Regions from separate parts of the Sporosarcina sp. YIM B06819 genome, predicted to be linked through region 2. Evidence: predicted binding sites of a transcription regulator. Region 2 holds the regulator's gene; each other region holds the start of a gene.
What was found. The regulator Rex, encoded in region 2, represses fermentation and respiration genes when NADH is low (regulators of the CRP and FNR family bind a similar motif). The targets are predictions, from matches to a motif close to TTGTGAAATATTTCACAA.

Region 1: the regulator Rex is predicted to act here: its motif matches at 1,270-1,287, upstream of R2B72_RS09815 (formate/nitrite transporter family protein).
Region 3: the regulator Rex is predicted to act here: its motif matches at 1,689-1,706, upstream of R2B72_RS09670 (cytochrome C oxidase subunit II).

The regions. Positions count from the first base shown of each region.
Region 1 covers NZ_JAWLIQ010000012.1:75,423-79,555, forward strand. The annotation lists gene R2B72_RS09805 (COX15/CtaA family protein) at 1-432, opposite strand, end outside; gene R2B72_RS09810 (YusW family protein) at 650-1,093, shown strand; gene R2B72_RS09815 (formate/nitrite transporter family protein) at 1,431-2,234, shown strand; gene R2B72_RS09820 (NAD-dependent succinate-semialdehyde dehydrogenase) at 2,447-3,865, opposite strand; gene R2B72_RS09825 (MBL fold metallo-hydrolase) at 3,982-4,133, shown strand, end outside.
Region 2 covers NZ_JAWLIQ010000019.1:70,602-74,734, reverse strand. The annotation lists gene R2B72_RS13590 (ABC-F family ATP-binding cassette domain-containing protein) at 1-1,545, opposite strand, end outside; gene R2B72_RS13585 (redox-sensing transcriptional repressor Rex) at 1,712-2,362, shown strand; gene tatA (twin-arginine translocase TatA/TatE family subunit) at 2,457-2,666, shown strand; gene tatC (twin-arginine translocase subunit TatC) at 2,684-3,514, shown strand; gene R2B72_RS13570 (type II CAAX endopeptidase family protein) at 3,564-4,133, opposite strand, start outside.
Region 3 covers NZ_JAWLIQ010000012.1:39,123-43,255, forward strand. The annotation lists gene R2B72_RS09660 (cbb3-type cytochrome c oxidase subunit I) at 1-984, opposite strand, end outside; gene R2B72_RS09665 (cytochrome c oxidase subunit II) at 999-1,466, opposite strand; gene R2B72_RS09670 (cytochrome C oxidase subunit II) at 1,480-1,629, opposite strand; gene R2B72_RS09675 (Crp/Fnr family transcriptional regulator) at 1,952-2,638, opposite strand; gene R2B72_RS09680 (nuclease-related domain-containing protein) at 3,013-4,002, shown strand.

The DNA.
Region 1 (4,133 bases), on a different contig from region 2:
ACGATGGCGTCCAGGCTTCGTCGATCGTCGACAAATCACTAATACACAAGCAAGGAACAGCATCGCTATAATTAAATGCCCCGCGATAATAAATGTCGGGAGATGATACCAAACAATAATCGCCCCAAGCACCACTTGAAGAGCAAGCAAAGCTACCATCCAATAGGCTGCCCTACGAACGGTATGTTCCATCTTCGCGCGCACAACCTTAACAAATAGAATAATAGTTAGAATTCCAAGAACAGCCCCGATGACCCGATGTGCAAACTCAATCAACGTATCCCCTTGCAAATTTGGAATCACTTTCCCATTACATAAAGGCCATTCCGGTCCGCAGCCCATCCCTGATTGTGACGACGCCACATATCCCCCGAACACGATTAAACCAAAAGTGATAACTGCTGTTAACAACGCCAAGCGCTTAATCGACAAATTCAGTCCCCCTTTTTACTATATTTTTTTAAATGACATCCCGCTTTCAATATTGCCAATAATCCCTCAAATTATAAGCAATAAATATGAAGTTTTTAAGTAGTTTGCCAATTAATTTCCTGAATAAAAAGGCCACCTGTATCTGTTCTTCTTATGTGTATAACTTTCCTCGCCATCGGTTAGGTTACTAGCAAGTTCCGGTGAAAGGATGAGCGACTTGAAAACAAAATGGAGCGTACTAATCATCGTCCTACTAGCTTGCCAATTCATCATCATTGCTTGTAGTGATAAAAATATCGTCAAGGACAAACCCGATGATGATGAAAAACAATCCCTTGGCGAACAGTATGGCTTTACTTCATTTGATGTAGCGATTGACACGAAGGATAAGAAACAAGCCGTCATTGCGAACTATGAGGAAAAACCCGATAAGACAGAGGCCATGTACGAGAATAAAATGGAGGATGCTTACTTGCACGGTAATCAAGCGATGGATAAACTCGATAAAATTTTCCAAGAGATGGATTTGGATCCTGAAGCAGATGACGAGGATTTGATCAAGCAAACGGCGGAAGCATTCGGGATAATGGATTATAAAACGTTGAAACTAACAGTGACATTTAAAGGCCATGATGCGAAAAAGTTGATGATGTCAAAGTAAAGGAGTTTGAACGAGAGGAAGCATCGAAGGAGGATGCTTCTTTTTTTGATGAATAAACTTCACATCGTTTTATCTGTTCAATAATTTGTAATATTTAGGGATAGCGTAATTAAAAAATTGCGCTATAATTTAATTTCGTGGAATCCAACTTGAATCACCTCTTTTTTTCATCATTCATGTGAAATTCTTCACAAACATTTCATATTTTCTTCACACTTCACAAAAAACACCATGATTTTACTTAGATTAGGAGAGATGTGGCGCCCATTTGTACCTGTTCACCAAAGTCAGTCCCTAAAAACATGTAGAAAGATAAAAAGAGCCGGAGGAAATTGACATGAAAGAAACAATCGCGACGATTAGTAATATGGCCGTTTCTAAAATTAATTTATTGAACTCTAGTAAAGCTAGATACTTCACTGTGACAATGATGGCGGGATTTTTCGTAGGATTAGGTGTTGTGCTGATTTATACGATTGGTGGGATGCTAGGGCCATCGGGTTTTGCAGGTACAAAGCTTGTCATGGGGATGGCATTCGGCGTTGCGCTTAGCCTCGTCCTTATGGCTGGAGCCGACCTTTTCACGAGTAATAATATGATTATGACCATCGGGACCTTAATGAAAAAAACAACTGGATACGATACTTTCAAAGTGTGGACCTATAGTTATTTCGGAAACTTTGTCGGCTCCATTGTCGTTGCAGCGTTATTTTTCTATTCCGGCCTGGCCTCCGGCGCGACAGCCGATTTCATCACAACAGCAGCTAGTGGCAAGATGAATACGCCATTCATGGAGTTGTTTGTCCGCGGGATTCTGTGTAATATTCTTGTCTGTTTAGCTGCCTGGTGTTCCATCAAATTAAAAGATGAAACAGCTAAACTAATTATGATTTTCTGGTGCTTATTTGCCTTCATCACTTCTGGTTTTGAGCACAGCATCGCCAACATGACATTGCTATCTATTTCACTCATGGTTCCCCACCCTGAAACTGTTTCGATGGTAGGATTGGCAGCAAACTTAGTACCCGTCACTATCGGCAATATCATTGGGGGTGCATTATTCATCGGGGCAGCTTATTGGTATGGCGATTCGAGCAAAAGCCCCGTGGAACAAAAACATAGGGCTTCGGCAAAAGTGTGACAGGTCAGAATTTCATTAAATTTATAAGCCAAAAGCCCCGAAATGACGATAACTCTGTCCAATTGGTCGATAACTCTTAACAAATGATCGATAACCTTTGGCAATTGATTGATAACTTCCTGCAATTGATCGATAAGTTTCCAATGATGCTAAATAAAATAAGAGCAGTCCAAAAAGTTAGTGAACGCTAACTTCTCGGACTGCCCTTTGATTCATAACCCTAGTGAAATATATTTCACTTCTATATATTCATCTATCCCATGATGACCGCCCTCGCGACCAAGACCACTTTGTTTAAAGCCGCCAAACGGAGCTTGTGGTGTCGATGGCAGTCCGTCATTCAAACCAATAATGCCGTATTCAAGCTTCTCAGTTATTCGGATGCCCCGCGTAATATTTTCTGTGAAAACATAAGCTGCCAGTCCATAAATCGAATCATTAGCCCGTTGAATGACCTCCACTTCCGTCGAAAATGTACTAATGGGCAATACAGGACCGAATGTCTCCTCTCGCATACAAACCATATCATCTGTGACGTTTGTCAAAATCGTTGGTTCAAAGAACAAGCCACCTCTCCCAGTGCCGCCAAGTTCAAGGGTTGCGCCTTTTTCTTGTGCATCATCGACATGTTGTTGTACTTTTTCAACCGCGGAGGCATCAATGAGCGGACCAATATCCACGCCTTCATCTAATCCATTACCGACCTTCAACTGCTTCGCTGCTTCAACAAGCTTGTTAGTAAACAGTTCCGCAATTGATTCCTGCACATAAACACGGTTGATACAGACACAAGTTTGACCTGCATTGCGGAATTTCGCCGCCAGTACACCCGCTACCGCCTTATCCATATCGCAATCTGCCATAATAATGGCCGGCGCATGTCCACCTAGTTCCAGTGATACTTTTTTCACTGTTTCCGCCGCACCTTGCATTAAAGTCTTACCGACTTCCGTCGATCCTGTAAATGTTAGTTTGCGGACACGCTTATCTCGTAACCAAGCCTCCCCAATTGTTTTGGAATCCCCCGTCACAATATTAACGACGCCATCTGGAATACCCGCCTGTTTCGCTAATTGGACTAATTTAATGGCTGTGAGTGGTGTTTGCCCCGCCGGCTTAATGACAACCGTACAACCTGCTGCCAAGGCTGGCCCAACTTTCCGTGTAATCATCGCCGCCGGAAAATTCCACGGCGTAATGACTGCAGCTACTCCTACGGGCTGTTTATGCACAAAAAGGCGCTTATTACGCTGTGTAGCAGGTATAATCTCACCGTAAATCCGCTTGCCTTCTTCCGCATACCAAGACATAAACCCATTCGCATAATTGATTTCACCACGCGCTTCTAAAAGCGGCTTCCCTTGCTCTTGCGTCATCGTCGTCGCCAAATCTTCCGTCTGCTGCTTAATCAAATCATACCAATCGCGAATCAATTCACTACGCTCATAAGCCGATAAACCTGACCACTCTCCAAACGCCGCATAAGCAGCATCAACAGCTAATATTGCTTCCTCACTACTTCCATTAGGGACAGTTGCAAATATTTCTCCTGTTGCAGGATTACTCACTTCTATGACGGGTAGGTCATGGCCAACTTCTTTGCCGTTAATGATCATGTGATAGGCTTTCATATTTATTCACTCCCATTATCCGATTATCTGTTAATTCTATCATAATTATTGATGGAACATACTATCCCCTCTTCTGTTACAATAAAAGAAATACAACATGACTTAGGAGGACTATTATGGGTAAAAACATAGTCGCCTATCTTACGCTAGTAATTGGTTTGCTTATTTTTTCTGGTTGTTCAAATGACATCATTGAACCCGTATTCAATTTAGACAACGGCGATTCAAATGAAGTCTCACAACCAAATGGTACGATGAAAGTCCATTA
Region 2 (4,133 bases):
TATAACCTTTGTAGCAATCCGATTAATGAAGTAACGGTCATGCGATACGAAGATAAGAGTACCAGGGAAATCATCCAATGCATTTTCGAGAATTTCTTTACTATCTAAGTCAAGATGGTTTGTTGGTTCATCGAGAACAAGTGTATTCGATTTTTCTAACATCAGCTTAGCAAGTGATAGTCGTGCTTTTTCGCCACCTGACAAGGAAGTGACTGGTTTTTCTACGTCATCCCCTGTGAATAAAAAGCGGCCCAGTACAGAGCGTACATCTTTTTCGTTCATCATCGGCCAATCATTCCATAATTCTTGAAGAACAGTGCTTGTCCCAATTAGTGTTGCTTGTTCCTGATCATAATAGCCAAATTGGACGTTTGTCCCATAGCGTATCGAGCCGGAAACGGGCTCATTCGCTTTAACGAGTGTTTTCAACAATGTCGATTTACCAACACCATTTGGTCCAATGATGGCAATACGGTCTTGTTTGTAGACGCGTAAATCGATACCCGTTGAAACAGGAGTGGAATTATAGCCAATCGCAACTTTTTCGAGTGCTAGTACATCATTGCCGCTTGGGCGATCGATAGAAAAGCTAAAGCTAGCTGATTTTTCATCCCCATCAGGCGAATCCATCCAGTCTGTTCGTTCTAACAACTTGCGGCGACTTTTTGCCATTTTTGAAGTCGATGCACGGGCAATATTTTTTTGGATAAAATCTTCGAGCTTGGCCTTCTCGGTCATGTCTTTTTCAAAAAGCTTTTGATCTCGCTCGTAGTTTTTCGCTTTTTCGTCAAGATACGCACTATAGTTCCCTGTGTACTTGGCTACTTTTCTTCTAGACACTTCGTAAACGATGGTGACGATTTCATCCAGAAAATAGCGGTCATGCGAAACAATCAGGATAGCTCCTTCATAGGAGACGAGATATTTTTCAAGCCAACCGAGTGTTTCGATATCCAAATGGTTTGTCGGCTCATCGAGGATGAGAAGATCGGGCTTGCTTAGTAACATTTTAGCGAGTGCTAACCTTGTTTTTTGTCCACCAGATAACAGGTTGACACTTTTTTCATAATCGTCGGGATAAAAACGCATGCCGTGAAGGACGGAGCGTGTGTCTGATTCATACTGATAGCCGCCGGAATCTTTAAACTCAATTTGTAGGGCGTCGTATTCCGACATTACACGTGCATAGTCGGTAGGAGTGTCGTATACCGCTGGATCAGCCATTTGTCCCTCAAGTGTCCGCAGCCGTCTTTCCATGATATGGAGCGGTTCAAAGACGGTCATCATCTCTTCCCAAACAGATAAAGCAGAATCAATGCCACTATGCTGTTCAAGATAACCGATTCTCACGTCTTTCGGGATGATTAAATCACCAGAATCCGCCGTCATTTCACCGGCAATGATTTTAAGTAGTGTCGATTTTCCAGCTCCGTTACGTCCAACGAGTGCAACGCGGTCGCGATGTTGCACTTCGAGCCGGACATTTTCTAATATATCGGTTCCTGAGAATGATTTTGTCAGTCCGTTCACTTGTAATACAATCATATTTGAGCACCTCTATTCTTCTTTAGTTTAATGGAATGGCGCGAAGCGTGCAACGGTTGGCTTTACAAGGTTCGGTATGTACTGTACGATAGAATCGGTTTAACTTGAATCTAGGGAAATCCAAATTCCCTACTGATTCGAAATTTGGATGTTCAGGGGGGTTACAATGATAGAAGAAACGCCGAAAATACCACAGGCGACATCAAAACGGTTGCCTCTTTATTATAGATTTCTTCAAAACTTCGCCAACCTGGGTAAGAAGCGTGTGTCTTCTAGTGAATTAAGTGAAGCGATGAAAATTGATGCGGCCACTATCCGTCGTGATTTTTCTCATTTTGGGGCACTTGGACGCAAAGGATATGGCTATGATGTGCATTATCTTGTCGAATTTTTCCGTCAAATCCTCGATCAAGATGAAGGAACAGATGTCGCACTAATTGGTGTGGGCAGTTTGGGGAACGCATTTTTAAAATATAACTTCCATAAAAATCATAATACCCGGATCGTCGTGGCATTTGATCCAAAAGCACCGGCAGATGGAAAAGTATTGAGCGGTATACCTATTTTTCATCCAGATACAATTAGTGAGAAAATTGTCGAACTGGGCATTGATCTTGTTATTTTGACGGTGCCCTCACGTGTGGCACAGGATGTAACGGATAAGTTGGTGGAGGCGGGCATTAAAGGGATTTTGAACTTCACGCCAGTCCGTCTTTCTGCACCTGATTCAGTGCGTGTCCATACAATAGATTTATCTGTTGAGTTGCAGACACTTATTTATTTCATGAAAAATGACGTTAAACATTCACAATTGTAATTGCTCGATAATAGTAATATTAGCGGTTTTCGTGTAAAATGGATAGCAGAATGAGGGATGATTGAATCCTTCTGCTACGAGGGAGGTGTCTGAGATGCCAGGTCCAATGAGTTTAATTATTATCGCCATTATTGCGTTGCTTGTTTTCGGTCCGAAGAAGTTGCCTGAGATTGGAAAGGCGTTCGGTTCTTCATTGCGTGAATTTAAAAACGCGACGAAAGGTCTCGTAGAAGATGACGATGTGAAGAAAGTGGAAGACAAGAAAGCAGAAATAGTGGAAGTTAAGAAAGAAGAAGTGAAGTAAGTTAGGGTGTTTGTCCAATGACAGAAAAAAACTTAACAATCATTGAACATATAGATGAGATTAGAAAACGGCTGATGGTAATCGTCGTTTTCTTTGTGATTGCAGTGGCGGGTAGCTTTTTCATCGCAAAGCCTATTATTCAATTCCTGCAATCCGATGGGATAGTGGAAGGTATTACGTTGAATGCGTTCAACGTGCTCGACCCGATTATGATTTACTTGAAAGTGATTATTTTTATAGCGGTGATTATCATTTCACCGGTTATTATGTATCAGCTATGGGCGTTCATTTCCCCGGGTTTGCATGAAACGGAGCGACGGGCTACATTGAATTATATCCCGTTCACATTCTTCTTATTTGTCGGTGGGATTGCATTTTCCTATTTTGTACTATTGCCTTATGTAATGAGGTTCATGATGAATTTATCGACAGATCTCGACATTGTTCAGACAATCGGTATTAATGAGTATTTCTCATTTTTGTTTCAATTACTCATTCCATTCGGCATCATTTTCCAATTACCGATTGTCTTGCTATTTTTAACAAGACTCGGTATTTTGGATCCGGCCACACTGGTGAAAATACGGAAATATGCATATTTCGTCTTGTTCGTCATTGCGGCGTTCATTACACCGCCGGATCTATTTTCGCATCTTTTCGTTACGGTTCCACTGTTTGCGTTGTATGAAATCAGTATTTTTATATCCCGATTTGGCTATCGGAAATATTTGAAGGCGGAGCAGCAGCGTGAGCTAGAAGAAGAGACAGCTGAGCGACAGCGGCAGTTAGAAGAAGTGCGTGCAGAGCAACAGCGCCAAATTGATGAAGTGATGAGGCAACAGAAGTAAACGTAAAAAGTCTTCCAAACCGAAAAAATTCGGTGGAAGACTTTTTTCATTAAAAAAAGAAGATAATCGCTTGTTTTAAACTTTCTAGCTCATCGATATACTTTTGAAGCTTGTCGAAGTTCAGCTGTGCGATGACGACGAAGCCATTCATAAGTAAATGGGCAATTATCGGTGTCAGAAGTCGCTTCGTTCGATAGTACAGATAAGAGAAGATCAGTCCGGGCGCCATGTACATCAACAGATGCTCAAATTCGTTGTGCATCGCTGCGAAAATCAAGGCACTGACGATAGCTGCAATCCAGAAATTCGTCTTTTGATAAACCCCACCAAACAGGATCCGTCTGAATACAATCTCTTCTAGGAACGGGGCAAACACTACGATTGAAATAATGATAATGGGAGACACCTTTGCAATTTCACTTAGTACGGCCGTATTATCAGATCCTGGTGTAATTCCAAACAAGCTTTCAATAGCAGCGGCAAGCATTTGTCCTCCCATGACAAGGAAGAAACCAATGAACCCCCAAAGAATTGCATTGCCCGTAGTAGCCTTTTTTTCTTTGAAGATAGGTAAGAACTTTTTATTCCGAACGATGAACAATATGAACACAATTGCAGC
Region 3 (4,133 bases), on a different contig from region 2:
TTTGCCACCTTTTCTTCTACCTGTGCGTTCAAACACTGAAAACATCGCGAACGCTGTCATAAGAGATGGTAAACCGATTGATAAACTCATAAAGACGTGTAAGAATTTCAATGTTTCTGCCATTCCCGGGTCAACAATTTGGTGGTGAAATCCACCAGGGATGTTTGTAATCACCAGCATAATGACGACGATACGTGTTAACGTATCACTAAAGCGTCTACCACCAATTACTTTCGGCACTATGACATACCAAGCAGATACAGCTGTCATATACCAAATGTTTACTAGCGTATGACCGAAAGCCCAAAACAGTGTACGGCTGACCATGACGTTAATTGTTTCCAGGAAGCCAGCTGACCAGAAAATCAGCATGACGACTTCAATTGTGACACCGATACTTCCGAAGAATAATAGTACGAATACACCTGTTGCGAAGAATGCCAGAATTGGAATACTTTGTCCTGGATTGTTCTTTCGCCAAGTCGCTACGTTGATAAATGCTCCAAATGCACAAACCCAGACACCCAATACAATGAACGCTAGCCCAATATAGAAGAATGGTGAAGCAGCCATTGGCGGATAGAAAGTATAGAGCACTGTTGCTTTATTTAGCAGAATCGGTATAACTGCAATGACAAATCCCACGATTTTCATCCAGAAGCCAATCCAACCCATTGTTCTCACTTTTGGAAGAAGTCCCCCCATCGTATGGGACAGCCCTGCATAAAAGTAACCAATTGTAAAGAACGCTGTTAGTACTAGAACAAGTAGCACACCGTGTGCTGTCAGCACTTGGTAATAAGTAAACCATGATGGTAATTGGATAACCCCTCCGCGTTCGAGGCCTTGTAACAATCCCAAAAATCCACCTATTAGTAATGCTAAAAACGCTACAACCATATATGATTTCGATAACTTTGCATCCTGAGCATTAACGCCCAATATCTTATTCGTTTTTTGTTTTAGTAATTGTGCAGTTGCCATTTTCCTTCCCTCCTTTATTTCACCGTAATTGTTGTACTCATCATCTGGTGACCGATTCCGCAATACTCATTACATAACACTAAATATTCGCCAGGCTTATCAAATTTTTGTGTGATTTTTTGAACATATCCTGGCATAACCATTGCATTCAAGTTGGTGCCCACTACTTGGAACCCGTGAACAACATCTTTTGAAGTCATTGTGAAGGTTACATTTGCACCCGCAGGTACTTCGATATTACTTGGTGTAAAGCCGAATGTTTGTAGCGTCATGATTACTTCATATTCATTGTTGCCTCGATCGAAAACACCAGGGTTATCGAATGGCGCTGTTTGGTCAACTTTTTGTGGATCTAGCGTTTCTTTATGGCTGGGTGGCCCCATGCCTAGTGCGAATGTTTGATATCCCGTGATTAACATGAAGATAACCAACATGCCGCCACTTATGATGAGCCATAATTCTTCATAACGGTGCATTTTCATGTCTTTTCCCTCCCTATACTCTTCCCATGTATAATACGAATAGCAAAACCCACATAGCGAGAATAACCGCACCTACAACACCAACGGAAAATACTGTACCTTTTAGTGAATGTTCTTGTTCATGCTTTTCCTTTTCTTCGATGTTCACTTTTTGAGCTCCCATCCAACTTCACCTCCTGTGTTTTTCCTTATCTCCACTCTAGTTGATAACGCTTCTCACTTTTGTGATTAAAATCACACCCCTCTTGGGAACCCTCAAGAGATACATGATTTCAGTGGCTAGGGACGAAGTACAAAACCATTACAAACTGCATAGGTATCGCATTTTTCATGTGAAATATAAGCGAATAACTAGGCGTTTTGAAATAGTGACAACTTATCGAACACCGTCATTTTATCTGTCTAATCCCTTATCTTCATTCTCAATTAGAAAAAGCTATCTCCACTTCGGCCTTTGCGGACCAAGTGAAGATAGCTTCTAAACATTACAGCGACAATTCTTCTTGTATTCTGTCAGGATAAATAAAGTAGCTTCCTTCGACTAACTTAATCGCTTCTTCTTTTCTCAAATGAGAAATCATGCGATTGACGGACTCACGTGTCGTCCCAATCATATTGGCTAAATCAGAATTCGTAAATTTTGTGTTTAGTTTAATCCAGCCATCTGCTTGCTTTTCTCGATGTGTCTCGCTAAGTCGCAAAAGGAGTAACAGAATTCTTTCGTTCGTACTGCGTAGCGCCATTTCCTCCAGTCGTTGCTGAACATCTACAATCTGATCGCCCAACACACTAAATAACTTGATCGCCAAATGGGGATTCTCCATGAGCACTTCTTCAAAATCATGAATCGAAATGAAATACAGTTCTGCATCCTCGATCACTTGTGCATGGGCAGGATAATTCCCTTTGCGGAAAAATCCGACATGCGGAAACATATCTCCCGGCTGTTTTACACAAACAATCTGTTCTTTGCCAGCCATGTCATTGCGAAATACCTTTACTTTGCCGGTAGCAACAAAATAGACGTGCGTGATTGGATTATCATGCATGAATACCATGCTTTTATCAGCACATTTCTTCTTTTTTATGATCTTAAGGAAGGGATTAATTTCTTTATCGCATAAATCTTTAAAAATCCGAAACTGTCTGATGGTCTCTTTTAGCTGTTCCAAAGAAACACGCTCCTTAGAAATACTTAATATGTATTATATATATATCTTATCATATAGTACGTACATTTATGCGATTATATCTTTCTAAAATGTAAAATTCGGTAGGCGATTTCTGATAGTGGTTGACATGAAATATTCAGCAGCCGAATTTTTGTGAGTCAAAGGTCCTGAAATGACAATAACTCTGTTGAATTGATCGATAACTGCTGGCAAATGATTGATAATGGCTTGGAATTGATCGATAACTTGCTGCAAATGATCGATAACTCCTTTGAATTGATCGATATTCTAAACGAGCTAAAATAATATTCAATTATCAGACTCTTGCGGTAAAATAATGATAAGAAATTTTATGGAGGCGATGTTAATTGATTATGAAGGAAAAAACAAGTTCTTTAAAGGCGGTCGGACTGGAAGCACTGCTGCAAAGGTTACCGGAGAATCACCCACGTTATGCGGATATAAAAAACGAGCTGAGAAAAAACCGAGCAGGTGACAACGGCGAAAGAATACTTGCGAATGTTTTTCAGAAGTACCAGTTCCCATTTGAACATTACATCTTCCATGATTTGAATCTACAATCAACCGGCAAGTTCCAAATAGATACGCTTTTTCTTTTTAAACAAGGTGCGGCTATCTTGGAAATGAAAAATATTGCCGGCCGAATTAATTTCCCCGAAGAGTATAATCAAATTACACGAACCCTTGAAAATGGACAAGTTGACTATTTTGAATGTCCATCGGTCCAGCTAGAGCGCAATAAAATGATGTTAGAAGATTGGTTTCATGCGCATCACGTGGCTATTCCCATTTATCAAACAGTGGTTTTCCCCAGGCCACAGCAGCAATTTGAAAACCTTCGAAAGGATCTGACTCTCCTTTTCCCCCTCGAGATCCCTACTTATCTTCGAAGACTCAGTTCACTTCACTCAACTATCGATTTTCTTCAACTACAAGACATTGCACAAAAACTGATGGCTGCTCATCGTGAGTACGATCCATTTCCACTTACAAATAAGTACGGGATTCATCCGTCTGAATTGCTTACGGGCGTTCGTTGTAGTCAATGCGGCTCATATGGCATGCAGTCTATCTACAATGGATGGGGTTGTCAACAATGCGGCTATGTTGATCCTCATGCTCATATTCAAGCTTTGGCAGAATACTTCATGTTGATAGATTACCGTATTTCAAATAAAGAATGTCGGCGTTTTCTACGACTAGATTGCCACCAAAAAGCTAAACGGATTTTAGGACAACTAGGGATTCCTTGCATAGGAGAAAAAAGGGGAAGATTCTATGTGGCGGATCAAAAAGTGATTAGAGAGCTTCACCAACTTGGTAAGTCAAAGGTCCCAAAATGACAATAACTCTGCTGAATTGATCGATAACTGTTGGCAAATGATCGATAATAGCTTCGAATTGATCGATAACTTGCTGCAAATGATTGATAATAGCTTCGAATTGATCGATAACTCTCCGGCGTGGCAATATT